4 regions of the Chryseobacterium sp. RU33C genome follow, and region 1 is predicted to be linked to each of the others. Evidence: riboswitches for the same ligand, from Rfam matches in the RefSeq annotation. Region 1 holds a riboswitch; each other region holds the start of a gene.
The links. A riboswitch is a leader RNA that binds a small molecule or an ion and turns the genes downstream of it on or off. The one in region 1 is predicted to bind cobalamin.

Region 1 (7,822 bases):
TGAGAGAAATGTCTATGAACTTGAAATTATTATATTCAGAATGTATAACCCCATTGATTTCCCATTGGTTCTGGTTTCTTTTTCCCGAAAAAATTCTTTTAACCTTATTAATTTCAGATTCGATCAAAAAATCCTGAATAATCCAGTCTTTATCTATGAGAATCCTATAGTCTAAAGCATAGATGTTATTTTCATGACAACCGATGATTTTTGATTCTACCGTATAGTTTTTATCATTGGAAAATAAATTAAAATATTCAAGGGACTGATAATAGATTCCTTTCCAGATCAATGTTTTCATAATGATATTCTTTGATGTATTATTAAGAAATGCAAGTTAATGAATGCTATGGCTGGTTGCAAAAAAGAGCGGTAAAAACCGCCCTCAACAAAATTTTATCTAACAAATATTTTTTACATATAAACGCATCCGCATCCTGTTTCCCATTCCTGGCAAAGACGCATAGGTTCATTGCATCCGGGGTTGCCACCGCCGCCGGACACTCTGTAACAGGTACCGCCACTACAATAATAAGAGCCTGTAGTGGGCGGACAATTACCATCCATGTCACACAATGCATAAGGAGTGTCGCCACCACTGATCAGAACCAGCTGATTTCTCTTGAGCTTTTTCAGGTTTTTCATAGTAATTATTTTTTAATTTGTTGATTACTAATGTATAAAATTTTCAACACACTAACAAGTGTTTTAATGTATTTAGAAAAATTATTCTATATCCAAGGTCATAAAAAGCGCAATTTCCTCTGCATTTTCATATAATCTTGTATTCAGTCCTGTAATATTGAATCCCATTCTTCTGTAAAACTGTATCGCAGGATAGTTCGTATTCTGGGTTTCCAGCTCAATCACTCTGCTGTTTAATTTCCTGGCTTCTTTAATGGCGCTTTTAATCAGCATGATCCCGATTCCCTGTCTTCTGTATTTTTCATTGATCAGGATATTTTCAATATAAAAACTGTTGTTCCATATTCTTTGTTCGCAGATGATCCAGCCTGCAATTTCTCCATCCACATAGGCTCCGAAGGAATTTCCCTGTTCAATGATGGTATTCAATTCTTCAAGATCTTCGGAAGTTGTTTCCCAGATTTTGTTGTATGGTAAAGCTTTTTCTTTCAGAATAAACTCAAAAGAACTTCCAACCTCTATGGAGGATACCACATATCTTATATTCGTTGTATAACCATTATGTCCCCAAGTTAAGGTGGGATCAAAGGTGAGTTTTTGTAATCTTCTTATTTCCAAATCAGTTTGTTTTACGCTTATTGCATTTCAGTACAGATTTCTACAAGGTAGTTGTTGGGATCTTTGATATAAGCTGTTTTTTGTCCCCATGGTTTTATGGCGATATCTTCATAAAGGACGGCTCCGTTTTTTATTGCTTTTTCTACCAAAGCCTCTATATCATCCGTTGTAAACCCCAGTTCCATCCCGAACGGTTTGTCTTCAGTTTTTGCTGTTTTGAATCCTTTTTTAATATTGGAATTAGCCAGGCTCACGGAGGCGAATGACAGACTAGTTTCTCCGGTCAGCAGTTCACCATAATCTTTTTCGGGCGTAATGAATTTTATTTCAGAGCCAAAGGTGTTTTTATAAAAATTCATAGACTGTTCTACATCTTCTACATAGAGAATGACATACTTAAATTTGATCATATGATTGAATTTAAATGGTTTTTTTATTTCTTATTTATAATATATTCTCCGTCTACTATCAGTTCTATATGAGGCCCGAGTAAAGGATACTCTTTAAAGCTTCCGAAATGACCGAAATGAAGAGGGTATTTCTGGGTAAGTTGTCTTACTTTACTCCCAAATGAATTGATGTCAACCTTCTGAAAAGAATCTTTTCTCTGTCGGCCATTGGTGAAAAAGAGCATCAGGTTACAATGATCTTTACAATCGAAATCATTATAGTAAAATACATGGATGTTTTCCTCTCTACATATCGATACTAAGTCATCAATAAGCCTCTGTTTGTATGGTAAAGGAAGATTGCAATCAATTCTGGCAGCATAATTTTCTGCATTACTTTTTTTGAAGTCAGAACCCACCATCTGAATGAAACGGTGTTCTATATTTTTGAATTCTTCCCTTTCCGGAGCAAAACTTTTGGTGGACTGAATGGTAAAAGGAATGCTGAAACCCACGGATAAAGCATTTTCCCGGATTAATAGGTTTTCTATTTCTAATGCAAACTGAAAGTGGAAATCAAAAAGCATATAGTCACCGATATTGATGACGATTTGATTTTCATCGATATTCAGGTGTAAATATGTTCTTTTGAAACCTGATTTTAGCGATTCCAGCTGATGGACAAAATCATCTGTATTTTCCACCTGTATTCTGGCGGTCAATTCAGCTGGGGTATCGGCGTGCCCTCCAAGTCCCGGATAGAATTTGAAAAACTGAAAGTCATATAAATGATCCGGGAATTTGAAATACCAGTATACACCTAAAATCATAAAAGATTGGTTGATAATTGTACAATAATCAAATTTAAATAAAATTTCACACTCCAAAACTTTCAAAACCCTTAAATTTGTCACCAATAAAATTTACTTGGATGCTTAGGAACATTTCAATTGCGGCAGCTACTTTATTCTCCGTAGTTACAATCAATGCACAGAAGAACAGAAATACACAACTTGAAAGGCCTAAATTGGTTGTGGGTCTGGTAGTAGACCAGATGCGTTGGGACTATTTATACCGTTTTTATGGTAAATATGGAAATGATGGTTTCAAAAGACTTTTGAATACAGGATATTCTTTAAATAATGTACATATTCCTTATGTTCCTACCATTACGGCTTTGGGACATACATGTATCTATACGGGATCTGTACCGGCAATTCACGGGATTGCAGGAAACGACTGGACGGATAAAGAAACGGGTAAAGGAGTTTATTGTACTGCAGATGACAGCGTTCAGCCGGTAGGAACTGCCAATATAAAAACGGGAAGCCACTCTCCTAAAAATCTTTGGTCTACCACAGTAACTGACGAATTGAGACTGGCAACAAATTTCCAGGGAAAAGTAGTGGGGGTTTCCTTGAAAGACCGTGCTTCCATTCTTCCAGCAGGACATACTCCAAACGGAGCTTTCTGGTTTGATGACAGTACAGGGAATTTCATTACCAGTACATGGTATATGAATGATCTTCCGCAATGGGTAAAATCATTCAATTCTCAGAATCTTCCTGAAAAATTAGTAGCCAATGGCTGGAATACTTTACTTCCAATCAATGAATATACAGAAAGTGCACCGGACAATTCTCCCTGGGAAGGTTTGCTGGGAAGTGCAAAAACACCTACTTTCCCTTACAGTAATTTAGCAAAAGACTATCAGACTAAAAAAGATAACATCCGTTATACGCCTTTCGGAAATACATTGACATTGAAACTGGCAGAAGCTTCTGTAGAAGGTGAAAAACTGGGTGGAGATAATATCACAGACTTTTTAGCCATCAACCTGGCATCTACAGATTATGCAGGCCATAAATTCGGACCGAATTCTATTGAAGTGGAAGATGTTTATATCAGATTAGATCAGGATCTAGCTGAATTTTTCAAGTATCTTGATTCAAAGGTAGGAAAAGGAGAGTATACCGTTTTCCTTTCTGCCGACCATGGTGGAGCACATTCTGTGGGATTCCTTAAAGAACATAAAATCCCGACAGGTTTCTTCGGAGAAGATGCGGAAAAGAATCTGAACCAGAAACTGAAAGAGAAATTTGGGGCAGATAAACTGGTTAATGCCATTGATAACTACCAGGTTTATTTCGACAGAAAAGTATTGGCAGACAATAAGCTTGAGCTGGATGATGTAAGAAACTTTGCTGTAAAAGAAATTGAGAAAGATCCTGCCGTTTTATATGCTGTTTCTGTAGACAAAGTTCAGGAGTCAAGCATTCCGGAGCCAATCAAACAAAGAATTATTAATGGAATCAACAGACAGAGAAGTGGAGATATCCAGTTAATTTCTCATGACTCTATGCTTCCGCCATATTCTAAAACAGGAACTACACACAGCGTATGGAATTCTTACGATTCTCATATTCCGTTGATCTTTATGGGATGGGGAGTAAAACAGGGAGAAAGCAATAAGGAATATCATATGACAGATATTGCTCCAACAGTATCTTCTCTATTGAAAATTCAGTTCCCAAGCGGAAATGTAGGAAACCCGATTACCGAAGTTATTGGTAAATAATTAATTAAACGTTATTTCATGATATATAGCTGCTTTCAACTGGAAGCAGCTATTTTATTATTCATTTCCCATCAAATTTTGAATCTGGCGTTTTCCTGAGAAAGGATTTCCCGGTCTTAAAAGATACTATCTGTTTCTAATCCCTATTTTTTGGCATATACACATAAAAAACTATCTTTGCAAAAATTTTGGTTTCCAGTATTTTGGAATGAAAAGGGAATCGGGTGTAACTCCCGGACTGTCCCCGCAACTGTAAATCGCAACAAAAGTTTCTGCAAAAAACCACTGTATATAACGGGAAGGTGCAGAATGCGAAAGTCAGGAGACCTGCCAGAGTTGTAATTATAAAAACATATTGCTTTCGGAGGAAAAGTAAAAAGGAATGGATATAAAAAGATCTTTAGTACTGCTTTTTTCATCTTATGGCTGTTTTCTTTTTGGACAAGAGAAAACCATTGACACTATTTATGTCTTCGACAACCAGATGAACAGGGTGAAGCTTTTTCATCCCGTAAAAACAATTTCGGCAGAAGAGGCCGGGAAAAACTCCAGTAACCTTTCAGAACTCCTGAGATTTCAGTCACAGGTTTATATCAAAGAAAACGGGCGTGGTGCTGTTTCTTCCCCTTCTTTCAGAGGAACTACCGCCCAGCAGACTGCATTTGTATGGAACGGAATTAATATCAATTCTAATTTTTTAGGACAAGGAGATATCAATAATATTGCTTTGTTCGGCTATGATCAGATTGGTATAAAAGCTGGTGGTGGAAGTGTAATCTATGGAAGTGGTGCCATAGGGGGAAGTATTCACCTGAATAATACCCTTGATTTTAATAAAGGTTTCCATGGTTCATTATTTTCAGAAGCCGCTTCTTTTAATACCTATAATAATTTTGTAAAAGGTTCTTACAGTAATGATAAGTTCACTTTTAAAGTTTCTGGCAATCACTCAATAAGTAAAAATGATTATCAGGTTGAGGTGGATAAAAGAAAAACTTACAGTAATGATAACGGACAATATTATAATACGAATATCAATATAGCAACAGCCTATAAAATTGCTCCGCATCATCAGATTTCCTGGATATCAGAATTTTTTAATGGGCAACAACATTATCCTGTTCATTTTGGAGATTTGGAAAACAAAACAAAATATGAAACTCAGAATACCCGAAGTTTACTTTCCTGGGATTGGAGTACCATAAAATTTAGTAACTCATTCAAAACAGCCTATACAGAGGAAAATTTCCAGTACTTTGGTAATATTAACGGTGCTGAAACCAGCGGAGGGGTAGGGAAGAATTATATTCTGAAAAATGATTTTAATTATTTTCTGAATTCAAAGTGGAATGTTAATATTATCGGCGAATTTCAAATTAATAAAGGGAATGGAGCAGGTAGTTCAGGAATTGGAAATATTAACAGAAGTGCAGGATCTATTGCAGGATTACTGCGTTATTTTCCAACAAAAGATTTGCGTTTTGAAGCAGGAATCAAGAAAGATTTTGTAGAAGATATCAGCTCTCCTGTTCTGCTTTCTTTTTCAGGAAAATGGGATATTGTAAAATGGTATGATGCTGAATTCAATTTTTCAAGAAACTTCAGAGCACCATCATTTAACGATTTGTATTGGGCTCAGGGAGGTAATATGAATTTAAAACCGGAAACTTCTTACCAATTTGAATTAAGAAACCACTTTAAAATAGGAGACTTCAAACTTTCCGTTACTCCTTATTACATGAATATCCGGGATATGATCCGATGGTTAAGAACTCCTGCCGGATATTATGGAGCTTCAAATACCAATAGAGTAGAAACATATGGACTGGAGTCCCAACTGGAATTTGAGAAAAAACTTGGAAAACATATTTTGAAATCTAATCTTGGATATTCTTATACAAAGTCAACAGATCTTGATATTCAAAAGAAGCTTATGTATGTGCCTCTTCATAAATTTATTGGAAACATAGACTATCAGTATGACTTTGTGAAGGTGTATGTACAAGGGATGTTTAATGGATTAACGTATACAGATTCTAATGAAACCAAGAGTGATGCTTTAGATCCATATTTTGTGATGAATGCCGGTGTCAGTACAACTTTCTTTAAAAATTATACCCTAGGTTTTAAAATAAATAATATTTTGAATGAAACCTATTATACCATGCTTTCTTATCCATTACCTAAACGAAATTATAGTCTCACTTTAAATATCAATTTTTAAAATAAATTAATTATATATGAATATTAGAAAAATTTTATCTCTTGCATTCGCTTCTATGTTACTTTTCAATGTTTCATGCAGCACAGACAGCAGCTATGAAAGTACTGATGATGGAACGCTTAGATTTGACTCCGGAGTGCTTATCTCCAATGAAGGTGGTTTTACCACAACAACTTCTGAAGTTTCCTTTGTAAGCAATGATCTTACTACAGTATTTAATAAGATCTATGGAATGAGTAATAATAAGGAAGACCTGGGGAAAGTCCTTCAGACAATAGGATTCAATGGAAACCTTGCTTATCTGGTATGTAATATTCCTAATAAGATTGACATTGTAGACCGTTATACATTCAAGAAACTGACTACTGTAACGGCTAACCTGGATGGCGCAAGATATATTGCTTTTTCAGGAAACCAATATTATGTAACCAACAATAATTTTGATACTCACAAAAGAAAACTTAATATTTATAATATTTCGGATAACTCCTTTGTAAAAAGTATTGATTTTACAAACGCTGCTGAAAAAGTAGTTGAAGCAAGCGGAAGTATCGTTGTTCAGACTGACGGTGTGGGTTACGACTCAAGCTGGAATCCAATTCCGACAGGATATACTGTAACCGTTGTGAATCCGTCTACAAATGTGGTAAGTTATACGGTAAATCTTCCAAACGTAGGAATTATTAAAGACCTTATCTCATATAAAGGAAATGCTTATGTACTGGTTTCAGACAATACAAATTCATTTATCTATAAGATTAATACGGCAAACGGTACTTATGAAACTACCACTTTGACAGCTATACCTAAAGTTCAGAAGCTTAGAGCTGATAATGACAGATTCTATTTTATCACCGACACCAATAAGATATATACAATGGCTGTTGGATCTACAACAGTTCCAACGACTCCTATTACTACAGCTGTAGGGGATGTATATGGATTCAACGTAATCGATGGTAAAATTTTTGCTGCAGATGCAAATTATAGTACAGATGGTAAAGTGAATGTTTATAATGCCTCTAACGGTATTTTACTGAAAAACTTTACTGCAGGAATTGGAACAAATGGATTCTATAAAAACTAAATACTACGCTTCCGCGTATATCTTATAATTTTTTATTTTTTCATCATTTGTGTTTTTTTTCGACCGGTTTCGAAGAAACCGGCCGGCTTTGTTTTATATTTTGAATACGAAAAAGCCCGGCGGGATGGAACATCCCGCCGGGCTTTTTCGTATTTGTATTGAATTAGATTGTCAGTCCCAATTTTTTTGCTTCAGCAATAACAAATTTTGTCGCTTCTTCTTTTTCATTAGGAATTTCACCCTCAAGAATAGCTTCTTTCACTTTCTCTTTCAGGATACCA
Region 2 (7,822 bases), on a different contig from region 1:
CGTTCGCGGCATCTACTATCGTGTAGCTGTCAAAATCATAAGCCGTAGTATTGACAAAACCATTCACCGGATATAAAGGATAAGTGGTATTTCCGCTTTTTATCAGAGCATTGGTCCCCTGACCGTTCAGATCAAATCCAATTCCTCCGACTGCTGATCCAAACTGTGTTCCCTGATAAAGCAGGGTATATAATCTGTGGTCTGCTTTAGCAATAGCTTTCAGCATGTCTTCCCCTGTAGCATTTCCGTTCCATTTGAATCCCCAAACCATAGCATCCGGGTTTTTACCGTCGTTCCACTGTACTACAAAAGCAGCCTGATTGGTTCCGGACCCTACCCAATACTGAATATCAGAAAAACTGATGGTAGTGGTATTAAGATTACTGATCCCTGAAATATCATTTCTGGGCACACCCTGTACTTTTATCTGCGCATTGGATAAGCATGCAAACAGAAAAAGCATCATAAAAAGATAAAACTTTTTCATTTTTTATTAATTTAAATAGATTGTATTATTAATTTATTATTTGAAATGTAAATCGTAAGCTCCCGCTACTTCTGTAGAGACTTCTCCCAGCCAGCCAGCTTCCTGATTGACTCCTGTATATATTTTCATAAAATCGATGCCCGGAAGTTTTACATATTTTCCGTTTCTGTCTACCGCCCATGAAATATCAATATTGGAAGCATCATCATTGTTCGGTGCATTATCAGCATATCCAAACTCATATGATTTTCCTACCCAATACGATCCGTCACCGTTCTGATCGTAAAAATTATTCGCAAGTCTTGTTCCCGAAAAGCTGTAAGAATGATCTGTAAACCATAAAGGATAATAGCTCTGGGCGTGAAAGGTATTTTTTGTTTTGAATCCCTGATTTCCCAGATTGTCACTCCACTTGATATATTCCACATCAGTCTGCCAGAATTCAGTTCCGGGTACAGGTGTTTTATTTTCGTCAGGCTTATGATAAGTTATGCTGTAGTCTTTAAGTGTAGCATTTTTGAAATATTCACTGCCTGCAATTTCGTACCATTCATCATTATCGGGTTTTCCGTTTTTATTTCTGTCGTAGGCCACCATAATAATTCCCGGTTCACAAGATCCTGAACGCTGATCCGCGGCATCATTTCCAAAGAATGCATTTCCCAGTACTTTAAAATCACGTCCGTTTAAATTGGGAATCGTATGATCAAAACCGAACACTACATATCCGCCATATCCTCCCAGGCTGATCATCGTAGAATTACCTCCCACTAAAGATTCATTGGCTTTCTGAAGCATATTCGCTGTGGTATTTCCAGGTAGATATTCCGGAATTTCGTTCATAAACTGTCCTACAGCAGGACGGAACTCCAATACTTTAGAAATATATTTACTGTAAGGTGTTTTTTCCTTGGTTACGATTATTTTAGAATGAAAAACCTGCTCGCTTCCATTATTGTTAATCTTTAAAGTCAAAGGGTAAGCATCTGCAGTAGGACTGATGAACTCAAGTTCTGAACTTTGAGAAATAATAGAATCGTTGATACTCCATGTAACCGATCCTGAAGCATTGGTAGGAATACTCAACACCTTTAAACGTTCAATGGTATAGGAATCATCAAGGCCTTTAAAGGTAAATTCCTCTTCATCATCGTGTTTACAGGCGATCACTCCTAAAAGGAAAAAGGATAAAAGTCCGGTTTTTAAATCAGTAAATGTATTTCTGTTCATGTCTTAAAGTTGGGTTATTTGTATAAAAAAGCGAAGTGGGCAGGGATATTTCCGCCTTCTGTTTTCCATTTAAAGTGTCCGTTTTTATCAAAGCAATACACAAATCCCATGGATACATAATTTCTGGCATCTGTGATGTAGATATCTTCTGTGATGGGATTTACGGCAATCCCATAAGGAGTTTTAATAGCGGTTTCATATTCTTTGTCAAAAATTCTGTTGGTGATAATCTCTTCTGTTTTTACATCAATGATCCCAAATGTTTTTTTGTAGCTGTGGGTATTGTAATTGAACTCATTTCCATAGAAATAGAGTTTATCATTCACAATTGTCATTTCACTTACGGAGAGATGAAAATCTTTTTTCACAGTTCCTGTGGCTGCATCTATCAAATAAAGGCTGGAAGGAACGTTATAATAATCTCCTCTTGAGGTTACGTACAAATCACCGTAATTGTCTTTTTTAATGTGATGAAGATTAATCGCTACATTTATTTTTTTGAGTTCTGTAAAAGTATTCAGATCAATTACCGAAACCGTATTGTCATAATCGGGAGCTTTATATCCTCCGGAGTTGGCCACAAACAACTGATTACCCACAATTTCCATTTCTTCCGGCTGATATCCTACTACCACTTCACGCTGAATGGAAAGAGAAGTGGTATCAATTTCCACTACTTTTCCTTTAGGAGCCTTGGGATTAATGGCTACAGGGCCGGCATAGCTGCTGGCATAAGCTTTCCCATTTTTAAAAGCTAGATATCTGCAGTTCTGCAGAGGAATAGAAGTAATACGTTTCGCCGTTTTGGCATCCAGCACTTCAATTTTATTGGAAACATTGACAACGATATAGAGTTTGCTTCCGTACACTTTAATATCATTTCCTACATCTCCCAGTTCTTTTACCACATTCGGATTGATTTCTGCGTAAATATTCCGGTAATAAGTTCCTTTGGTGTAATCAAAAAAATCCAGGGTACATTTATTACTGCCCATATTCCCTTCATTCAGCATATAGAAGCCCTTTATGGATGTATTTTCTGAGGGAAGTCCTTCTACCACTTCCTGACGGACAATAATATCATCTGTACGGCATGAGGTAAGAAAAGCTAATACAAGAAATAAAAAATAAAATTTTAGTTTTCTCATAGGGTGAAGTTTAGAATAAGTTTAAAGTTTCTTCCGGGCATCGGATAATTGATGACCACATCATAGTATTGATTGAAAATATTATTTATCTCAAGGCTTACTTTGAATTGATGATTGGCCCAGTTGAATTTTTTCCGAACAGACATATCGTGAGTATACCAGGGCTGCACATAATTGTATTGAATATTATCCTGATTCACATCATATCTTTCTCCCACATACATTGTACTGTAATTGAAACTCCAGTCTTTATAATCTGCCATCAGACTGAAAGACCCACTGTGCCATGGCGTGTAAGGTATCTGATTACGGTAAAAGGTATCTTCCGGATCGCTGATATCTCTTGCACTTTGGTACGTATAAGAAAGCAAAGGTCGAAGGGTTACTTTTCCCAGCTGCATTTCAGTCTGTACATTCACATCTGCTCCAATGATTTCAACCAACCCAAGGTTCATCATCAGCCAGCGGAACATGCTTCCGTTTGGAGCGGCTACAATTTTATCCTGTACTTTATTGTAGTAACCGTCTACTTTAGCATAAAAAGTTTTAAAGAAACGGTTGTTATAATTCTTCTGATAAGTAAATCCTACGTCATACTGATTGGTAAATTCCGGTTTCAGGTAAGTATTTCCGATATTGGTATAATAGAGATCATTAAAGGTTGGAAGCCGGAAAATCCTTTTATAGAATGCTCTGAGGGTAAGCTCCGGAATGATCTCCGGCTGATAGCTCATAAATACGGCAGGTGTCCACTCTCTGGCATCTCCCGGTCTTTTGTTTTTTCTTACTTCCTCAAATGTAAAGGTTCCTAAAAGGCTTCCCATAATTTTAAACCTGTTCCACTGATAGGTTGTTGCCAATGCTACCAATGTTGTGTAACGCGTAGGATAAGAAAAGTTATCCAGATTGGCATCCAGATTATTGTACTGAAAATCTCCACTCAGGCTGATATCCCAATTGGGCGTAATAGAATAGATATTGGATGAGGAAAGGTAGAGTTCCCGCTGGATATAGGTATTATCGGTATGAATAATAGACTGCGAACGAACCGTATCCATAAAATGGGTATAATCATAAGCAAATTTTGCTTTCAGCTGGGTTTCAAATTTCGGGAACAGTTTTTTTCTCAGATTGGCCTGTACGAAATAATTTTCATCAGATAGTCTCGCTCCCCTTCCTCCAAAACGGCCATTCACAATAGGTGCCGGCATTCCACGGTCTGAAATATAACCGTAACCACGGATATTCCAGCTTCCGTTATTCAAAGTTCCGTTGAGAGAGGTTTCAAAACGTTTTGCTTTGATGTCTGAATCCTGTCTTTTCGCAATGGTATCATAGGCCTGCTGTCCATCAGGATATTTCTTGGCATATCGAAATCTATAAATTCCGTCACTCTGCATAAATTCTCCACTGAAGCTGGCAGAAACCCTGTCTGAAATCTTCTGTTCCAATCGGAATGAAGGGTTGAAAAGATCAATAGACGCACTTTTAGCTCTTATAACGAGATTGGTTTTCCTATTTCCTTTAAATACAGGTGTTTTAGGCTGTAAATAAATAGATCCTGAAGATCCGAAGTCTTTTGCCGGTTGGAAAATCTCACTTTTCTGTCCGTTATACAATGATATTTCTTCCAGATCATCCAAGGAATATCTTCCCAAATCCACCAGTCCGTTTTGGGCATTACCCAGTTGAATTCCATCATAGAAAACCCCTACATGCTGACTTCCCATACTTCGGATATTAATGGTTTTCAAACCACCTAATCCTCCATAATCTTTGATCTGAACTCCTGAAAAGTACCGCAGTGCATCTGCAACAGAATGACTGTTCAATCTTTCCAGCTGCTCGCCCTGTAAGGTTTGTGCCGGAAGGATTTCTTTAAAATTCTTTTTGTATAGATTGATTCCTTTAATGGTCTCTTCCTGAAGACTGTCTTTTTTCCTGGTTTGAGAAGACAAAAATTGAGATATGATCACCATTATGGTGAAAACAGCTTTATAAATTGCAGAAGTAGTTAGTTTTGCCGCCATTAGCTCATTTAGGGTAATGAAGACGCTAATGGGTATAAGAATACAACGACAAAGCACAGCGGTCACTGCACAGAATCATTGATGTCCTAAGCTTTATTCCACGAAAGCGTCAAACGATTATTTTCTGGCAGGTCTTCTGACTTACTCCATTTTTGAAATCCTTCCCATTAAAAAAACAGTGGATATATTCTTCAAAAACTTTGGTGCGGAGCTTACAGCAGCGGGTCTGTTCCGGATTCTCACCGGATTCCCTTTTAAGAGCTTTTTACGGCTCACCAAATCCCGGCAAAGATAAATAATTATTCCTAATACCCAATTAAAATCATGATTGATAAACAATTAAAGCTCCCGAAGGAGCTTTAACATGGTTTTATGGAGGGTGTTTGCCCTAAATTCCAATATTAAGGAAAATACTGAATCTTGATTTGGCTTCAATATCTCCTCCTGCCAGATGAGTATACATGGGAAGCATAATTTCACTTCCCAGGCTCAGCTTTTTATAAGAAGCTTCAAATCCCAGTTTTCCGTACAAAGCGCTCCCGGCAGTGTTAGGCAATGCTTCATCAAATTGCTTATTCTGGGCATATACTTCTCCCTGAACTCCCGTTTTTACAGAAAAAACAGACTTTTCATTTCCTGCAACCTGATAAAAACCTGTTGCAGCATAATTCCACTGGTTTCCAAAACGGTAATTTTTCTTATTCTCTGTTTTGATTGTATAATCTGTGTTAACCAATACGGCAACTTTATTTTTCTGAAATTTATAATTCAAAGCCGCCTGATAATCCCAGCTTCCGGTTCCCAGCTGAAAACTTGGATTGACACCGGATGTTCCTTTTTCATCAAATTTCCCTAAAGGAATTTTCAAGCCCAAACCTCCGCTCAGATGATGGAAATTATCTTTGGAACTCATCAGCTGGTAAATTCCCATCAGATTAAGATCCCCTATTCCATTGATTTTAATATCTCCCTGCATGGTTTTCTTTTCATGAAAGTGGAATGGCAGACTTGCGTAAACACTCAGTTTCTTAGTCAGTGGAATTTTTCCCCAAAGCTGCAGGGTATTAAAATACTGATCCTGCGTAAGATCTTTTACAAATAAGTTTTCTTTGGCTTTGTAATGCTGGGCAAAGTATTTGATTCCGACAAACTGTGGATTCAGCAAAGATTCAAAGCCGGAAGAGCCGTTTCCTGCCGCACAGCCACAGGCATCACAATCATCATCAAAATTGAATCTGCTAAAGGTTTCCGGGGCAATATATGCACTGTCTCTAATGGTCTTCGCCTGATACTGACTCAACAGGATCAAACTTATGATTACTATAATCTTCTTCATGTTTCTATAAATTATTCTGCAAATTTTGGATTGGATATAAAACTCTTATCTGATAGTGTTTTCAGAAAAGCTATAATATACTGTTTATCCTGACCCGTCATGGGAATACCAGTATGCCCATTCTGTTTTAAAAGAGGATCAAGATTTGGATGATTTTCAACATTGTCTGAATAGAAATTAAGTACCGCCTCTAAGCTGTAAAATCTTCCGTCATGCATATAAGGTGCGGTATATTCTACATTTCTTAAGCTGGGAACTCTGAATTTCATGTTGTCATTCCAATCTAAAGTAACCCTGTATCTTCCTCTGTCATCGAACTGGGCGTTATAATACATTCCTGTATTTCGGTAGCTCTCATCGGTAAATAATTCTCCTGAATGACATGATGCACATTTATTCTGGAAAAGGGACATTCCCTGTGTTTCTTCAGCGGTAAAAGATACTTTTCCTTTCATCATCTGATCATATTTGGAATCTGCCGATATCATTGTTGCCATAAACTGAGAAATAGCCTTAAGAATACGGTCTCCAGTGATCTTTTCATCACCAAATGCTGCTTTAAACATTTTTTTGTAATTCGCATCACTATTCAGTTTTCCTACTGCTTCAGGAAGAGAGCTGTCCATTTCAAAATCTGTAGTAATAGGAACCAGAGATCTTTCATCCAGATTATGACTTACCCCGTCCCATGTATAATTTTTGAGAAAAGCCATATTCTGAATAGGTGGTGCATTTCTTATTCCTAATCTATCATCTATCCCATGGCTTACATTATGGCCGTGGTGGGTAAATGCATATTCCTGAATGTGACAGAACCCGCAGGAAATAGTATTATTTCTGGACAGCTTTCCTTCATAAAACAGTTTTTTTCCAAGAGCTACTCCATTTACTGTAACAGGATTTCCGGTAATATCAAACGTCATTTTGGGAAAGCCTGAAGGATATTCTAAGCTATAAGGTTCATCTTTATCAATAGGAATTCCTTCATATTCGTCAGAACATGAAACCAAAAGGCTTGTCAGGATGATGAAAATCCAAAGAGAGCAAAACCGCTCTCTCTTGGACATCGTCAATATCTTAGTCATTATGCACATGATCTACTTTAAACATTTTTGTAATGTTGTTGGTCACATTCACAAGATGCTGGCTGGATCCCATTGCCATATTGTTGCTGCTGTTCAGAGTTAAAGCAGTCTGCCCGCTCAAATACTGATTAAGATCAGCCAGAATATGTACAGAAGGCCTGATATCTTTGGTTACTCTCGCTGTAACAGGTAAATCCAGAGTAATTTCACGGTAAAGATCAGGAGTACTGTTGGCCGTAACATTCCCCATATTCCCACAATGATTCATAAAGTTGGTATCTGCAGAAGAAGTACCATACTTACCTTCAAGCTTGGTAAAAATGTATCCTGCTGCCCAGGACCATGCCATACCAGCTGTTTTAGCCTTCTGCCAGAAGACTCCCTGTCCATCCTGTCCGATAAGATAGGCTGTCTGGCTGATTCCCAAACCAATTCTTATCTTTTTATATTTATTTTGAGGGATATCCGTTAAATTAATGTAATTGATTCCTGCAACAGCTTCTGCC
Region 3 (7,822 bases), on a different contig from region 1:
CTATTGGAAACCTAGATAACAGCGGATATCCCAGAGGCCTTCAGTTTATAAGACTGGGAGTAAAACAGGATAAAATGATGTACGGACTTGCTTCCAACTTTGATCAGTTTAATAACGGAAAAAAGACCCTGAAAAATATCGGGGCATTTGTAAAATATAACTTTTAAAAATGAAGACGTTCCAACTTTTTTTAACTATTAAGATGTTAAGATTATGAAGACAGTTTGCTTAAATTTTAAGTCAGAATGGTTCTTAACTATACTTTAATTATTCAAAATAACAGATCGTGTTATGATTTTCATAGCACGATCTGAATTATTGAATCTAATTATTTTAAATTTTTCTAGACCGCATATTCTACTGAGGCTTCTTTAGCGGCGGCAACCATTGCTATTAAAGCTTTTTCAGTTTCGTCCCAGTGTCTGGTCTTCAGTCCGCAGTCCGGATTTACCCAAAGCTGATTGGCAGGAATTACATTCTGAGCTTTTCTCAGCAGTTCAATCATTTCTTCTTTCGATGGTACTCTTGGTGAATGGATGTCATATACTCCCGGACCAATTTCATTCGGATATTTAAAGTCTGCAAAAGCGTTCAGCAGTTCCATCTGAGAGCGGGAACACTCTATCGTAATCACGTCGGCATCCATATCGGCAATATTTTCAATAATATCATTGAATTCTGAATAGCACATATGCGTATGGATCTGGGTAGCATCTTCCACTCCGCTTGCTGAAATTCTGAAAGCTTCTACAGCCCATTTCAGATAGTCCTGCCAGTCGGTTTTTCTTAATGGAAGACCTTCTCTTATGGCAGGCTCATCAATCTGAATAATTCTGATTCCTGCTTTTTCCAGATCTACCACCTCGTCACGAATAGCCAAAGCAATCTGCTTACATGTTTCTGAGCGGGGCTGGTCATCACGGACAAAAGACCACTGCAAAATGGTAACCGGGCCTGTCAACATTCCTTTCACCCATTTTTCAGTCTGGGATTGGGCATATTGGGACCAATAAACCGTCATCGGAGCCGGGCGGGAAACGTCACCGAAGATCACCGGAGGTTTTACACAGCGGCTTCCGTAGCTTTGTACCCATCCGTTTTTGGTGAATACAAATCCTTCCAACTGTTCTCCGAAGTATTCTACCATGTCGTTACGCTCAAATTCTCCGTGAACCAGTACATCGATACCAATTTCTTCCTGCCAGCAGATTGTTCTCTGAGTTTCCTCTTTCAGTAAAGTATCATACTGTTCTGCGGTCAGTTCCCCTTTTTTGAATTTCGCTCTCCAGCTTCTTACCTCTGTGGTTTGCGGGAATGACCCTATTGTAGTGGTTGGGAATAAAGGAAGCTGCAATACTTCCTGCTGCTTTTTTTTACGGATTTTGAAAGGGTTTATTCTCTGAGCATCTTTTTCAGAAACAGCATTTGCTCTTTGCTTTACCTGGTGATTATGAATAAGAGAAGAAGTTCTTCTGCTTTCAATTGCTTTTTTATTTTCTTCAAATGCTTTAAGAATCTGTTCATTTTCTGTTCCGGAAGCAAGTTCTTTAAGTGTTACGACTTCTTTTACTTTTTGTTTAGCAAAAGCCAGCCAGCTTTTAATTTCCGGGTTAAGATGGGTTTCAAAATCCAGATCACAAGGTGAATGAAGCAATGAACATGATGGAGCGATCAAAATCCTTTCAGATCCTAATTTTTCAACAGCTTTTGTAATGAAAGACAGCGACTTTTCATAATCATTTTTCCAGATATTCCGGCCATCAATTACCCCTAATGAAAGGCTTAAATTTTCCGGAATACTATTCAGAATATCATCCAGTTGTTCAGGATTTCTCACCAGATCAACATGCAATGTATTCACAGGAAGTGAAACGGCAAGTGATGCATTATCTTTTAATCCGTCGAAATAAGTGGCTACAATAAATTTCAGTTTTGGGAATCGTTTTCTGATTTCGGCATACACAAAAAGGTAAGTTTCTTTGGCTTTTTCTGTTAAATCCAAGGCTAAAAAAGGTTCATCAAACTGAATCCATTCCGCACCCTGATCCTGAAGTTTGGTTAAAATCTCCGTATAGACCGGAAGAAGATTTTTCGCCAGATCCAGTTTATCAAATCCTTCTTCTTTTTCTTTTCCCAATAACAGATAAGAAACCAGTCCGATAATCACCGGTTTTGCATTGATTCCCGCTTGTTTTGCTCCTGCAAATTCATTGAAAATTTTATCTGAATTCAGCTTAAACTGTTGGTTATTATAAAATTCCGGAACGATATAGTGATAATTGGTATCGAACCACTTGGTCATTTCCATTGCGGTGATGTCCAGTCCGTCTTTCTGATATCCTCTTGCCATGGCAAAATAAAGATCAAGCTCAGTATTGTTTTTTTTAAGCACTACTTCATGATACCGTGTTGGAATTGCTCCTACTACAAGGCTCATATCCAATACCTGATCATAGTATGAAAAATCATTACACGGGATAAGGTCTATTCCGGCTTCTTTCTGGATATTCCAGTTTTGGGTACAGATAGTTCTTCCGGTGTTCAGAAGCTCTTCCAGAAGGATTTTACCTGACCAATACTGCTCGCAGGCTTTTTTGAGTTCTCTTTTGCTACCAATACGCGGATAGCCAAGGATGTGAGTTTGCATTTTTTTAAACTTTTTAATTAAACTTATTGTGAAAGTCCTTTAAAATGCTTCGTTATGTTTTTGCGGAGGAAATTTCAGGAAATAATGATATAGCAGGCAATGCATTTCCAATTGAGATAAAATACATATCTGATATATCATCTGTATGACCCAAAAGCTTCAGCCCGCGAAAGCATTGTCAATTCAGTAAAGGCAGGTCTCCTGACTTGTAACAGTTTCCGTCATCCTTCCCGTTTTTGGCAGTGGATATGCAAGGACAGAAACTTTTGGCATGTTACTTACAGTTGCGCGACAGCTCGTGATTTGCACACGATTCCCTATTAATCTACCTTAAGTAAAACCTTTCCTGTTTGATGAAGTATCTGCAAAGAACTGTACTTTTACCTCTAACAAAGATTATCAGTAAAAGTTTTTAATTTTGTGTAAAATTAGGAATACCGAATAAAAATACAATTAACAATAAATAATTAAGCAAATTAAACTTTTAAAAATAAAATTAAAAGCATATAATTCTGTAGATTTGACTGTTTTAATCATTTAAAAGAATAATATTCTGTGGAACAACTCGATAATAAGGATTTACAGCTGCTCAGGCTGCTCCAGAAAAATGCAAAATTGACCGTTAAGGAACTTGCAAAAGAAGTGAACCTTTCTACCTCTCCGGTTTTTGAAAGGGTAAAAAGGCTTGAACAGGAAGGTTTTGTCAAAAGGTATGCAGCCATTCTCGATGCTGAAAAACTGAACCGCGGATTTACGGTTTTCTGCCAGATCAAGCTCAAAATTCACGACCGGTCTGTAGGCTATGATTTTGTAAAAGAAATTTTAGAAATTGAAGAAGTTGCCGAATGTTACAATATTTCCGGAGATTTTGATTTCCTTCTGAAAGTTCAGGTAAGAGATATGAAACATTATCAGGATTTTGTATTTAACAAGCTGGGATCTGTAGATTCTATAGGCAGCACTCACAGTACTTTTGTGATGGCTGAGGTAAAAAACAACTATGGATTAACAATATAATTAAATTTATATTAGGGCTTCATTATAAGAATAAAACACCGCCAGATAATGACAGGTCTTATATTGTTTTGAAGCCTCCCTTAGGTTAATTAGCTGCCGGATCAATCATTTCTTCTGTAAGTCCTAATGATTTTAAAAGGTTTTTGCTGTCGAAAAATAATGTTGCATAATGTTTTCCTTTTTTAAAAACCAGTTTTGATCCATCTGGAAATTCACTGTCTGCTGCTAATTTCTGTGTTTTGGCATTGTACTTACTGAACTTCGTTTTACTGTCCTGTAATGTACTTTTATTCAGAACAAGACCAAAAGGAAGTCCCTCAACAATTACAGGTTTATTATCTGAAGCAACAAAAAACATCTCATTCACAGTATTATCTTTTCCCAAGCTGCAATAAAGTTCCAGCCCTGTTTTAATGGGCCATTTGGCATATTTTTCTTCATTGGCATCTTCATAAAAGATGGCTTTTACGTTCAACGCTTTTGAGATTTTATCAGGAGCTTGCGGGAATATAAATTCTGAATTTCTATCCAATAAAGAACCCAAAGCGGCTGTTTTTTGTGAAAATACAGTCACACTTACTACCAGAAAAAGTATGGTTGCAATAAAATTGAATGGTTTTGTCTGCATGAGAATATTATAAAATTTTAAGGATTTGATGGTTAAAGGTATTAAAATTTTGGATACAGCCTCATTTTAAGCAATTCTTACACATTGTATTTCTGTTTTTTACTATTTTCTTTCCTGCAAATTGAATACGGTGCCGGCAGGATCGGTAATCCAGTGCATATTTTCAGGAAGTTCTTCAATTTCGTCACAGGTTTCCATACCGTTTGACAGCAGATATTGTGTAGCGGCTTCTACATCGGGTACGGTGAGCTGAAGCCATGTTTCAGAATGAGTGTAATTGTCTACACAATCCAGCCATATCATATTATGTCCAAATTTCACTTCATGTGTTCTGGAAACAGTGGGATTTTGTATTGGTTTTTCCTCAACCTCCAATTTTAAAATATCCCGGTAAAAAGCAACTGTTTTTTCGTATTTATTTTTGGGAATTTTTATAGCAATATTAATTCCTGCTTCAAATTTTGTATTCATTTTGTAGATTTTGAACGTTATAAATAGATTTCAACCCTCTAATGGCCTTAATTATTTCAAAAAGCCATTCAGATAGTTTAGAATCATTGCCGTCTGCATCATCAGACTTACATGGGTTTGCCCCGGAGCAATAGCCAACTGAGATTTTGGCATTGCACCCATGTCTGCAAAAACGTCACCTCCCAATAATTTATAGGTTTTTGTAAGTTCTGTTTTATCCAGTCCATCATTATCACCGGCTATAATTAAAACCGGTACCGGAATTTTAGAAATATTATCATCACCAAGGTCGAAAGGCTGTCCGGCAGAAGCCATCATCTGCTCCAGAAATTTCGGCCATTTTGTTTTATCAGGTGCTACAGCATTGTAGGCGGTATGCATAGGGCTGTTTGTAAAGAGTTCAGGCTTCATTCCTTCCAGGGCTTTATTCACTTCAGGCAGCCAGCCTTGGGTTTTATAGGTTGATGAGATAATAACCAGTTTGCTAAGTTTTTCCGGACTTTGTATAGCCATCTGATAGGCCACTTCTCCTCCAAAACTGTAGCCTGCAACATCTGCTTTATCAATTTTCAGATAGTCCATTACCTTTGTTACATCACTGGACAAAGTAGCATGTGATAATTTCCTTTCGGAAAAAGGAGTATGTCCATGTCCCTGTAATTCAAGTGCAATTACTTTTCTGTTTTTAGACAATTCCGGGATCAGCTCCCCCCAATTCATATCGATTGTCATAAAGGCACCATGTAGCAAAACAAGAGGTTTTCCTTCGCCATAGACTTCGTAGTAGACTTTGATGCCATTAACAGATGCATAACCGCTTTCAGCAGGTTTTATTTTTTGTCCATATACCTGAGAGTTGGCAAGAATAATAATGAAGAACAATACTGCTGAGAATCTAAATAAACTTTTCATCATATAAGATTTAGAGGATTAATATTAAGTCAAAGTTACCAATCCGATCGGAAAACGGACTTGTCACAGGACAAGATTTTATGAAAATGAGAGAACTCTTTGGGAAGCCGTTTCAAAGCTTACGCAAAAAAATAATTTTACTTAGTTTTATGAAATAAACATAAAAAATACTGCAATTGAAAAAAATAAAATAAATATTTTTTTAATAATTCTAAAATAGTTGATAAAATTTCATTAATTTCGAATTAAGCTAAACGTAAAAATTATTATGAAAAATTTAAAGAAAATCGAAAGACAGGAACTGAAAACAATTAAGGGGGGAATTGACTGCAGAGGCGGTCAGCTATGTTTAATTGGTGGTAAGTGGCAATGTATGCCTTACGACGGATGTGGTGGCGGAAACCAGCCTTAATTTTAAGTTTAACGCAATTACTTGACTATGAAAAATTCTAAAAAAATTTCAAGAGACCAATTGAAAAGTATTAATGGCGGAGCAGCAACCTGCTCTGAAGCGTGTTGCCCACCCCCGGAAATCAAAAGATGCCCTTGGGTGTATTGTGTAGCGCCATGTGAGATTTTAAGCTAAGAGAAGAATCTATTCTCATACTAAGTCCTGTAATTTTGCGAATTGCAGGGCTTTTTATTGCTAGTTACTAATGTAAAAAAACCCTTAAATCAATTGATTTAAGGGTTTTCTTAGCGGAGAGTGAGGGATTCGAACCCCCGGACCTGTTACAGTCAACAGTTTTCAAGACTGCCGCAATCGACCACTCTGCCAACTCTCCTTTAACTCCGGTAATACCGTTGTTTTCAGTGGTGCAAATATAGAAAGTTTTTTATTACTGACAAAATATTTCTTCAATAAAATTCGGATTTCCGGAGTTTTAAAGAGACAGTTCTGTTCCCAGCAAAAGAAAATATGAATATTAAGAACTCAACATCAAACATTTAGATACACACATGAAACATTTCTACTTCACTAATTTTTTTCAAATAATTTTATAAGATTCAGACAGATATATAATTCTGCTCTGTGATGGATTTCATATTTTATTATGGCTAAAGTCTCATCTGATCATCAATGGTTTCAGTAAATATGGTTATTTCTCTTATTTCCCCATAATAATCAAGGAATGACCGGACAATTTTTATTTCCATATCTCCCGTTTTAGCTTCTTCTGTAAAGTGAATGTAAGAAATCTAATGATATCTGGTTTAATGTTAAAAAAATCCCCAATATGTGAGTCCATAATTTGGAAGCTTAGTAAATAAGCAATATTTTAGTTAAAAAATAACCATGATGAAAATAGGAATATGTTTGTGTATTATTATGTCAGCATTTAACAATATCACGGCTCAATCTGCAAAAATTGATACTGAAAAGCTTCTTGAATATTATGAAACACAACGTTATGCTGATGCTGCCCAATATCTTCAGACCATATATTCCGGAGATACACAGGATATAAAGGCTCTTTCACAAATAGCTTATTGTCATATGATGGCCGGAAAACTTCCGGAAGCTGAGAAAAGATATCTGAAAATAAACACCCTTCAACCCAATAATCTCCCTACTTTATTCAGTTTGGCCAGTATTAATTCCAGACGGGGAAATGCTTCTAATGCCAGGAATTATCTTCAGCAGATCATTCAAATTGACAGTCTTAATTTCAATGCTTATAAACAGCTTGCTATCTATGCAGAAACGCCTGAATCTAAACTTAATTATCTCAAAAAAGCCAATGACCTTAATTCTACCGACCCTGATGTGGCTTATGATCTTTCCATTACCTACAGCGGTCTCAAACAATATCTGCCTGCTTATGATGTATTGAAAACAGCCATTGCTGCCGATACTGAAAATTTCACTTTACAGCAGGCTCTGCTACCCGTTGCCAATCAGTTAACCAAGTATCCGGAAGTAATTGAAATCGGTGAAAAGCTCCTGAAAAATCATGCTGATGTTAATGTAATGAACGATATGGGACAGGCTTATTTTTATGTAAAAGATTATCAGAAATGCATTATGCTTTACAAAATGCTGGAAGATATGGGAGTACAAAATGATGGCACATTATATTTTATGGCACTGAGCTATCGTGAACTGAAAGATTATAACAATGCTGCAATCTATGCGCAAAAGACTA
Region 4 (7,822 bases), on a different contig from region 1:
TTAAAAGACGTTGTATTGCTGGTAGGATTGATTATTTTATTCATCCTTTACAGAAAAGATTTCCGTAAAAAGGATGAGTATGGAATCACTCAAAAAGAGCCTTCCAACACATTTAAATATATTCTTTTAACCGTATTTTCTCTAGGCATGATTTACGTTATGGCACAGGGAATTATGCATGAACCGATCATTGATTTCCGTGATTATAAAATCGGTACTGATATTAAAGGTGAAAAAATAAAAATTGATAAAAATCCTTCAGAATATAAAACTTTCTACACGCTGAAAAATCAGAAGACAGGAGCTGTTGTAAAAGTAAATCAGGATGATTATATTAAAAAAACAGAATACTGGGCAGAAGGATCTCCCTGGAAAATTGAGGATGGAAAGAATGAATCTGTTCTGATCAAAGAAGGTTATAAATCTGAGATTGTAAAATTCAAGATTGAAGATCCTACAGGAATGGAAGTTACCCAGGAAATCATTAACGCTCCTAAAGCCATTCTGGTTTTCTCTTATCATCCAAAAGATGTTCCTGCAGATCTTCTTCAGAAAGTGGAAGCAAAAGTAAATACCCAGAAAGGAGCACTTATCTACGGTGTTTCCACCGAGCCGAATACTTTTAAAACCATCAAAAATCTAATGATGGACGGAACTGCTATCAAAACAATAGCAAGAAGCAACCCATTTGTACTTATCCTTGTAAATGGAAAAATTGTGGATAAACAACCTGCAAAAGACTACATTAACTAATTATAAATGATGAGTGATGAATTATAAATGATCTTTTTGACGAGAGCCAATCGTAGATCAATTATCAATTATCAATTATCAATTATCAATTATCAATTATCAATTATCAAATTTAAACACTAAACTTAAACATACAACAACCCATGCAAAAATCAAATAAATCAATCGCCGGCTATCACTTATTAATGATCCTTTCTTCTGTAGACGGAGAATTTGCTCCTGAGGAAGGAATGCTGGTACAGCAATACATGGCAGATGAATTCCCGTTCAGAATGAATCTTGACAACGAGCTTGAAACGCTGGCACTTTTACAGCCTGAAGAATGGAAAGATCATTTTGAATTCCATGCAAGATGTTTCCATGAAGATTCCACCGAGGATGAACGTGTAAAATTTGTTCAGTTTGCAAAGTCGCTGATCAAAGCCGATAATAAAGTAACCGAAGAGGAACATACGTTTTACGTTCTGTTGAAAAACCTTTGGGGATTATAAACAACTACGAAAAAATAAAATAAATCTATATTTAAATCTTATGAGAAGAAAAATAGTTGCAGGAAACTGGAAAATGAACAAAAATGTAATTGATGCACAACAATTAATGATTCAGTTACTAAGCTATAAAAACAACAATGCTACCAACTGTGAGGTTTGGATTGCTCCACCTGCATTGTATCTGATGATGGCAAAAGATGTTTTTGAAAAAGATGAAATCGGGGTGTTTTCTCAGGATATGAGCGAGCATGAAAGCGGAGCTTATACTGGTGAAATTTCTGCTGATATGCTGGAATCTATTGATGCAACAGGTTCATTAATCGGGCACTCTGAAAGAAGACAATACCACGGAGAAACAGATTCTCACTGTAACAGAAAAATCAAATTAGCGCTTGATAAAGGTCTTATTCCTGTTTACTGTAACGGAGAAACTCTTGAGCAGAGAAAAGCAGGACAACACCTTGAAGTCGTAAAAAATCAGACTGAAGTAGCTCTTTTTACGCTTTCTGCTGAAGAGATCAAAAAAGTTGTGATTGCTTACGAGCCGGTTTGGGCTATCGGAACGGGAGAAACGGCAAGTCCGGAGCAGGCTCAGGAAATCCATGCTCACATCAGAAATATTATTGCTGCAAAATACGGACAGGAAGTTGCTGACGAGATTTCTATCCTTTACGGAGGATCTGTAAAGCCGGACAATGCTAAAGAAATATTCTCTCAGCCGGATATCGACGGTGGTCTTATCGGAGGAGCAGCTTTGAAATTGGAAGATTTTTCTAAGATCATTGAAGCTTTTAATTAAAATAAAGAATCTTTTAGGACAAACATGAAAAATTTCATTTTGATATTCTTCGGACTTCTTTTATTTGATTTTCTTTATGTATTTGTTTATGATCAGTTTTTAATTGGCATAAAACCTGACTTTTTGAGTTATCTATTGGCACTGATCAAGGTTCTGGCGATATCTCCGGCAGTTTTATTTAATAAATCATTGCCCTTTTATGCCATTATTCCAACTTATCAGGCGGTACTCGTATTCATTGGAAACGTTCTGATACAAACTTTTTTAGTATATAGATTTTTCTTTAAAAAGAGAAAGGTTAGCTCACAATAAAAAGCGGCGGAATCTTCGATTCCGCCGCTTTTCGTTAAAAAAATCCAATTATTGAATATCGACTACATACATCGTTCCCTTGTCTACTTTACCCGTTTTAGGTAAAATTTTGGCTTTTGGATTTCCGTTTCCATTATCCACTACTCCAAAGTCATCATCATTGAAAACAGCCAGTTTATTATTTCCTAAATAAACAATTCCCTCGAATTTATCGTGTTCGTAGCCCAGTTTTGCTACCAGATCTACGGCTAATGTTTTGGTAACAGGCTTTATTCCGGCATTGCTAATTTCATCCCATGAGCATTGCTCTAAAGATTTACCGTTAATTTTCATTCCGTCTACAGCATTTATATCAGCTCCGTTTACATCACTGGCATTGCTTAAGTTTATTCTGTATACTTTTTTTATACCTCCCTGAGAACCGAAATTTCCGTCTCTTTCAATCACCAGGAATTCATTGTTACTTAATGCGGTAATATCACACACCGAATCAGAAGCACCTCCGTCCTGTCTATATAAAAACTGTCTGGTTTGCCCTGTAATAATATCAAAAGTGACAATTCTCGTTAAAGTGGTATTGGTTGCCAATGCTTTGCTGGGGACAAGCATCATTGACTGTATTGTTCCTACCAGCGTTCTTCCATCCGGAGTGATGCAAAGTCCTTCCATTCCTCTGTTGGCTCTTCTTTTGGCTAAAACAGCAGGTAATTTTCTTGGTCCTGTATCTACCCCAATCGGGCTTATTCTCTCCATCTCCATTCCATCAGCACTGTAATGCACAATGTGCGGTCCATATTCATCGGAAACCCAGAATGTACCATCAGCAGCAGCAACAATACTTTCACCGTCCAATCCATATTTATCTGTCCCTAAAATATTGCCGGAAGCATCATAAGCAATTTCTCCAGTACTTCCCATTCCGACAGGGTTTGGAAGTCCGGTAATTGGTTGTCCGTATGGATTTTTAAGTTTAATATATTTAATTACCTCTATATTTCCGTCAGCATTGATTTTAAAATGCATAATGGTTGGGGTAAAATTAGGAGCAAGAAACTTTTTACCATTCTGGAAATCGGTATTAGGACCTCTATCCGTAATGACGTAGAATTCACCTTTTCTTGTAGGGTGAGCGGCTGCACCGGAGCCAAATCCTCCGTTTATCACATTTACTCCATTGATGGCAGCAAGTTTTGTAAATGGAAATTCCTGAGGCAGTTTGGAATAATTAATATCCTGATTAATCATTGTGGTATCGTCATCATTTTTACATGAAGCCAATACTGCCAGCACTACGGCAGACAATAGCAATTTTTTCATATTTACTTTTATGGCTGCGAAAGTATAAATTGATTGTAAACTGATCTTGAATATAATGATAATTGTTTTTTAACAATAGAACAGATAAAATAGTTTGAAAGTGAACACAAAAACAACAGATTTATAAATAAAAATTCAATAATCCGGTTGAGTAAACAATCAATATAAAAATCGACTTTTTAAGAATATCTGAAAAATAATAATTCACAAAACGGACTCACAGATTTATATGATATATTTGCAGCGTTTTAAGGCTGAACAATGTTCATTAATAGGGAATCAAGTGAGAATGATATTCAAATCTTGAGCTGTACCCGCAACTGTAAACTGTTTAAACTTAGCGCAAAAAATCCACTGGATCTTAAAATCCGGGAAGGAAGCTGTAAGATGTGAGCCAGGAGACCTGCCTTAGAATACTGACTTCAGAGAACGAACCGTTTCTACTCTGAAGATAAGTTTCGGGAATAAAACTTTAAATTAATTATATCATGAGGAAAATTTATCTTTTTTTCTTACTGCTTTGCATGCAGGTATTATCGGCCCAATTCACAGAAAACGACATTAAATTTTGGGTAGGAACCGGATCTAAAAAAGCATATTTCATTGCGGACTTTAATGACAACAGCACACCCAATTCTTATGCATGGGGATACCGTTTTGATGGTGATGGCCTTTTGATGGAAGATCTTATCAATGCAATTGTGGCAGCAGAATCCAAAATGCAGGTTGACATTCCTACAGGATATCTTTCTATTCTGAATTATAATCATCACACATCCACTACTGATGACAGCTGGATAACATGGTCTGGATCCAGTTTATCAAACATGACTTGGAACAATGGGGTAGGTTATACTCCTTTGGTGGACGGAAAATGGTATGGGGTTACATACGGCCTTGATCATTATGATATTCCTCCCTCTCCTCCCGTTCCAGCCTACAGTTCTGCATGGTTTACTCCGTCTCAGGTTACAAACTGGGTGGGAAGCGGAAGTAATAAAAGCCTAATAGTTATTGATTTCGGAACTGATAATGCTAACGGGAATGCCAATTCTTTTGTTTTTGGAATTAAATATAACGGAAGCATCACTGCTGAACAGGCGTTACAATTGATCCAGGCTCAAGCTTCCTATTTTAATTTTGCATCAGCGAATAATCAGATTACTACCCTATCATTAAATTCCTTTACCGGAAATACTTCCGGATCAGACAGCTGGAAATTGTATAAAGGAAAAGACCTATCAAGCTGGCAAGCGAAAGCCAATCTTTCTCAGATTCAACTGGGTAATAATGATTGGTTTGGATTAAGTTTTGGGCAAAGAAGACCATTTACCCCCACAGAAGCACAGCTGACTTTAGGGATTTCTTCTGTTACAAAGAAAAAATTCAGTGTTTATCCAAATCCGGCAAGTAATTTCATTCAGATTGAAACGGCTGAGAAACTGAAAGAAGTGAATATTTATTCAGCTACAGGACAGAAAATAATGACTTCTCAGGTTACTAAGATTGATGTTCATTCTTTAAACACAGGTGTTTATTTTGTGGAGATTAAAACCAATGATAGTTCCACGATACATAAGATGGTTAAGAAATAAAGAAAAGTACCTTTAAAAAGGCGCTTTTTTAATGAGGATATGTGGAAAATCACCCCGTCAAAAATTCTTTGAATTTTCGCGACCTTTCCAAAGGATGGGAATTTTTACATCTTCAGTTGGAGTTTGGCCTGGATTACAGATTCCTTGTGAATAATCAAGAATACAGTTCAAAATCCATAATTGATTCAACAAAAAAACCGCACCAGATGGGTGCGGTTTTCTTATGATATTACCATCAATTATTTTTTCTCAGTAGATCTTTGTAAAACTTCATCTACCATTCCGTAGCCTTTAGCTTCTTCAGAAGTCATCCAGTAATCTCTGTCAGATGATTTTTCTACCCACTCATATGTTTGTCCTGAGTGATGGCCGATGATTTCATAAAGCTCCTGCTTCAATTTCAACATCTCTCTCAGGTTGATCTCCATATCAGAAGCGACCCCCTGCGCACCTCCTGAAGGCTGGTGAATCATTACTCTGGAATGTTTAAGCGCAGAACGCTTTCCTTTTTCTCCGGCAACCAGTAATACAGCTCCCATGGAAGCAGCCATACCTGTACAGATAGTCGCTACATCCGGCTTGATGATCTGCATAGTGTCATAAATACCTAAACCTGCATAAACACTACCACCAGGAGAGTTGATATAGATCTGAATATCTTTTGAAGGATCAGCACTTTCTAAGAATAAAAGCTGAGCCGTAACGATGTTTGCAACCTGATCATCAATACCTGTTCCCAGGAAGATAATTCTATCCATCATCAAACGGGAGAAAACGTCCATCTGAGCAACGTTTAATCTTCTCTCTTCCATGATGTACGGAGTAAGATTCGTTGGGCCATACATTCCCATATACTGATCGGTAACCAAACCGTTGTTTCCTAAATGTTTTACAGAGAAATCTCTGAATTCTTTTTTAATGTCCATATTTCTATTATGTATTATTTTTAAAATATTCTCGAAGTTTAAATTACAATATTTATTCCTAAAATTTTATAGGACTTTTTGTCACAGAACATCAAAAAAATCTGACTTCAAATTATCTTTTTCTATCTACATAAATCCCTTTGATAGGCGAATATTCGATGATATTGCTCAACCGTATGGAAGCCTGCTTCAGTAAAGTGATTTTTTTGATCAGCTCATAATACTTTACTTCATCTGTACTGCTGTACTGATCAAGTTCTTTGGCTGTTTCCCTGATCAGATAATCAATATATCTGTATTTATGTAACAGAACATCTCCCTGAATCTGATCTGCCAATTTATCACCATAATTGGGAGGGTAAATATTTCTGGAAGCCCAGTTTTCAAGCTCATCCAGCGGGATCAGAGCATCTACAACCTTTGTGGTGATTTCTTCATCCATAAAAGATACAAAAAAGTTTCCACTTCTGAGTTCATCTTTTTGAATCCCTTCCCTCACCTGATTGATAATAATTTCATTTTCTCTGACTAAAAATGTATACTGCTCCTCTTCGAAATGATGAAGGATTTCTTCAATAACAGTTATCTCATATTCTTCATTCTGTTCGTTTTTTCTTTTCAGAATAATATCTCCGAACATCAGCATATGATCTACCAGTTTGTTTTCCATGAACAGTACATCATACAGAAAAGGATCTTCTTTTTCCTTATCCAAAGGAACAATCTCCATCTTTGGAGCTGCTTTTTCCTTCTGCTGCTGAACATGATGGGTCTGATTTTGCGTGATCTGCTTCTGAACATCCAGCTCATTAAACAAGCTTTGCTCCGAAAGTCCGAATTTGTTGGAAACCTCTTTAAGGTAAACCTCTCTTTTCAGGGCATTCTGTACAAAAGAAACAGATTTTACAATATCTCTGATCGCTTCAGCCTTTTTAATAGGATCATTCCCGATATCCCTCAGAAGAATTTCCGCCTTAAAGTCGATGAAATCCATCGCTTCATTTTCGATGTATTTTTCAACATACTCCTGCGGATGTTTTCTGGCAAAGGAATCCGGGTCATCTCCGTCAGGGAAAAGCAGAACACGGATGTTCATTCCCTCAGTCAGTAACATATCAATACTTCGGAAACTGGCTTTGATACCTGCATTATCACCGTCAAAAAGAATCGTTACATTTTCCGTAAGTCTCTTAATAAGTTTGATTTGTTCTGTTGTCAAAGACGTTCCGGAACTTGCCACTACGTTTTCGATCCCGGACATATGAAGTGAAATCACATCCATATATCCTTCCACCAAAAGACAGGCATTCTTTCTTGAAATCGCTTGTTTACTCTGGTTTAATCCATAAAGAACATTGGATTTATGGTAGATCTCTGTTTCCGGTGAATTGAGATATTTTGCTGTTTTGACATTGTTCTTCAGGATTCTTGCCCCAAAACCTAAAACCCTTCCTGAAAAACTGTGAATAGGGAAAATGACCCTTTCTCTGAAACGGTCAACACCAGCAGGTGTATTTTCCGGAAAGATAGAAAGTCCGGATTTCTCAAGAATTTCTTTATTATATCCTTTTTCCAGTGCATAAGCTGTAAAAGCATTCTTCTTCTCGGGAGAATATCCCAGCTGGAACT

Region 2: linked by a shared signal. The riboswitch ahead of BW946_RS09320 (TonB-dependent receptor plug domain-containing protein) and the one ahead of BW946_RS10590 (TonB-dependent receptor plug domain-containing protein) in region 1 are both predicted to bind cobalamin.
Region 3: linked by a shared signal. The riboswitch ahead of metE (5-methyltetrahydropteroyltriglutamate--homocysteine S-methyltransferase) and the one ahead of BW946_RS10590 (TonB-dependent receptor plug domain-containing protein) in region 1 are both predicted to bind cobalamin.
Region 4: linked by a shared signal. The riboswitch ahead of BW946_RS08345 (T9SS type A sorting domain-containing protein) and the one ahead of BW946_RS10590 (TonB-dependent receptor plug domain-containing protein) in region 1 are both predicted to bind cobalamin.

The regions. Positions count from the first base shown of each region.
Region 1 is NZ_FTMT01000010.1:149,799-157,620, reverse strand. It holds gene BW946_RS10620 (putative glycolipid-binding domain-containing protein) at 1-301, opposite strand, end outside; gene BW946_RS10615 (hypothetical protein) at 415-645, opposite strand; gene BW946_RS10610 (GNAT family N-acetyltransferase) at 727-1,263, opposite strand; gene BW946_RS10605 (VOC family protein) at 1,281-1,673, opposite strand; gene BW946_RS10600 (hypothetical protein) at 1,697-2,482, opposite strand; gene pafA (alkaline phosphatase PafA) at 2,584-4,230, shown strand; cobalamin riboswitch at 4,403-4,580, shown strand; gene BW946_RS10590 (TonB-dependent receptor plug domain-containing protein) at 4,613-6,454, shown strand; gene BW946_RS10585 (hypothetical protein) at 6,471-7,541, shown strand; gene BW946_RS10580 (CCA tRNA nucleotidyltransferase) at 7,705-7,822, opposite strand, start outside.
Region 2 is NZ_FTMT01000009.1:4,134-11,955, forward strand. It holds gene BW946_RS09305 (DUF5074 domain-containing protein) at 1-487, opposite strand, end outside; gene BW946_RS09310 (cell surface protein) at 524-1,717, opposite strand; gene BW946_RS09315 (YncE family protein) at 1,732-2,865, opposite strand; gene BW946_RS09320 (TonB-dependent receptor plug domain-containing protein) at 2,862-4,895, opposite strand; cobalamin riboswitch at 5,004-5,190, opposite strand; gene BW946_RS09325 (transporter) at 5,284-6,231, opposite strand; gene BW946_RS09330 (cytochrome-c peroxidase) at 6,243-7,298, opposite strand; gene BW946_RS09335 (MbnP family protein) at 7,309-7,822, opposite strand, start outside.
Region 3 is NZ_FTMT01000001.1:291,159-298,980, reverse strand. It holds gene BW946_RS01300 (hypothetical protein) at 1-167, shown strand, start outside; gene metE (5-methyltetrahydropteroyltriglutamate--homocysteine S-methyltransferase) at 344-2,647, opposite strand; cobalamin riboswitch at 2,821-3,007, opposite strand; gene BW946_RS01290 (Lrp/AsnC family transcriptional regulator) at 3,203-3,664, shown strand; gene BW946_RS01285 (hypothetical protein) at 3,750-4,292, opposite strand; gene BW946_RS01280 (VOC family protein) at 4,395-4,763, opposite strand; gene BW946_RS01275 (alpha/beta fold hydrolase) at 4,815-5,675, opposite strand; gene BW946_RS21315 (bacteriocin-like protein) at 5,944-6,087, shown strand; gene BW946_RS21865 (bacteriocin-like protein) at 6,115-6,261, shown strand; tRNA gene BW946_RS01270 (tRNA-Ser) at 6,376-6,460, opposite strand; gene BW946_RS01265 (tetratricopeptide repeat protein) at 6,973-7,822, shown strand, end outside.
Region 4 is NZ_FTMT01000007.1:113,620-121,441, forward strand. It holds gene BW946_RS08320 (BT_3928 family protein) at 1-753, shown strand, start outside; gene BW946_RS08325 (tellurite resistance TerB family protein) at 897-1,244, shown strand; gene tpiA (triose-phosphate isomerase) at 1,285-2,043, shown strand; gene BW946_RS08340 (esterase-like activity of phytase family protein) at 2,404-3,672, opposite strand; cobalamin riboswitch at 3,907-4,098, shown strand; gene BW946_RS08345 (T9SS type A sorting domain-containing protein) at 4,161-5,267, shown strand; gene clpP (ATP-dependent Clp endopeptidase proteolytic subunit ClpP) at 5,507-6,193, opposite strand; gene dnaG (DNA primase) at 6,306-7,822, opposite strand, start outside.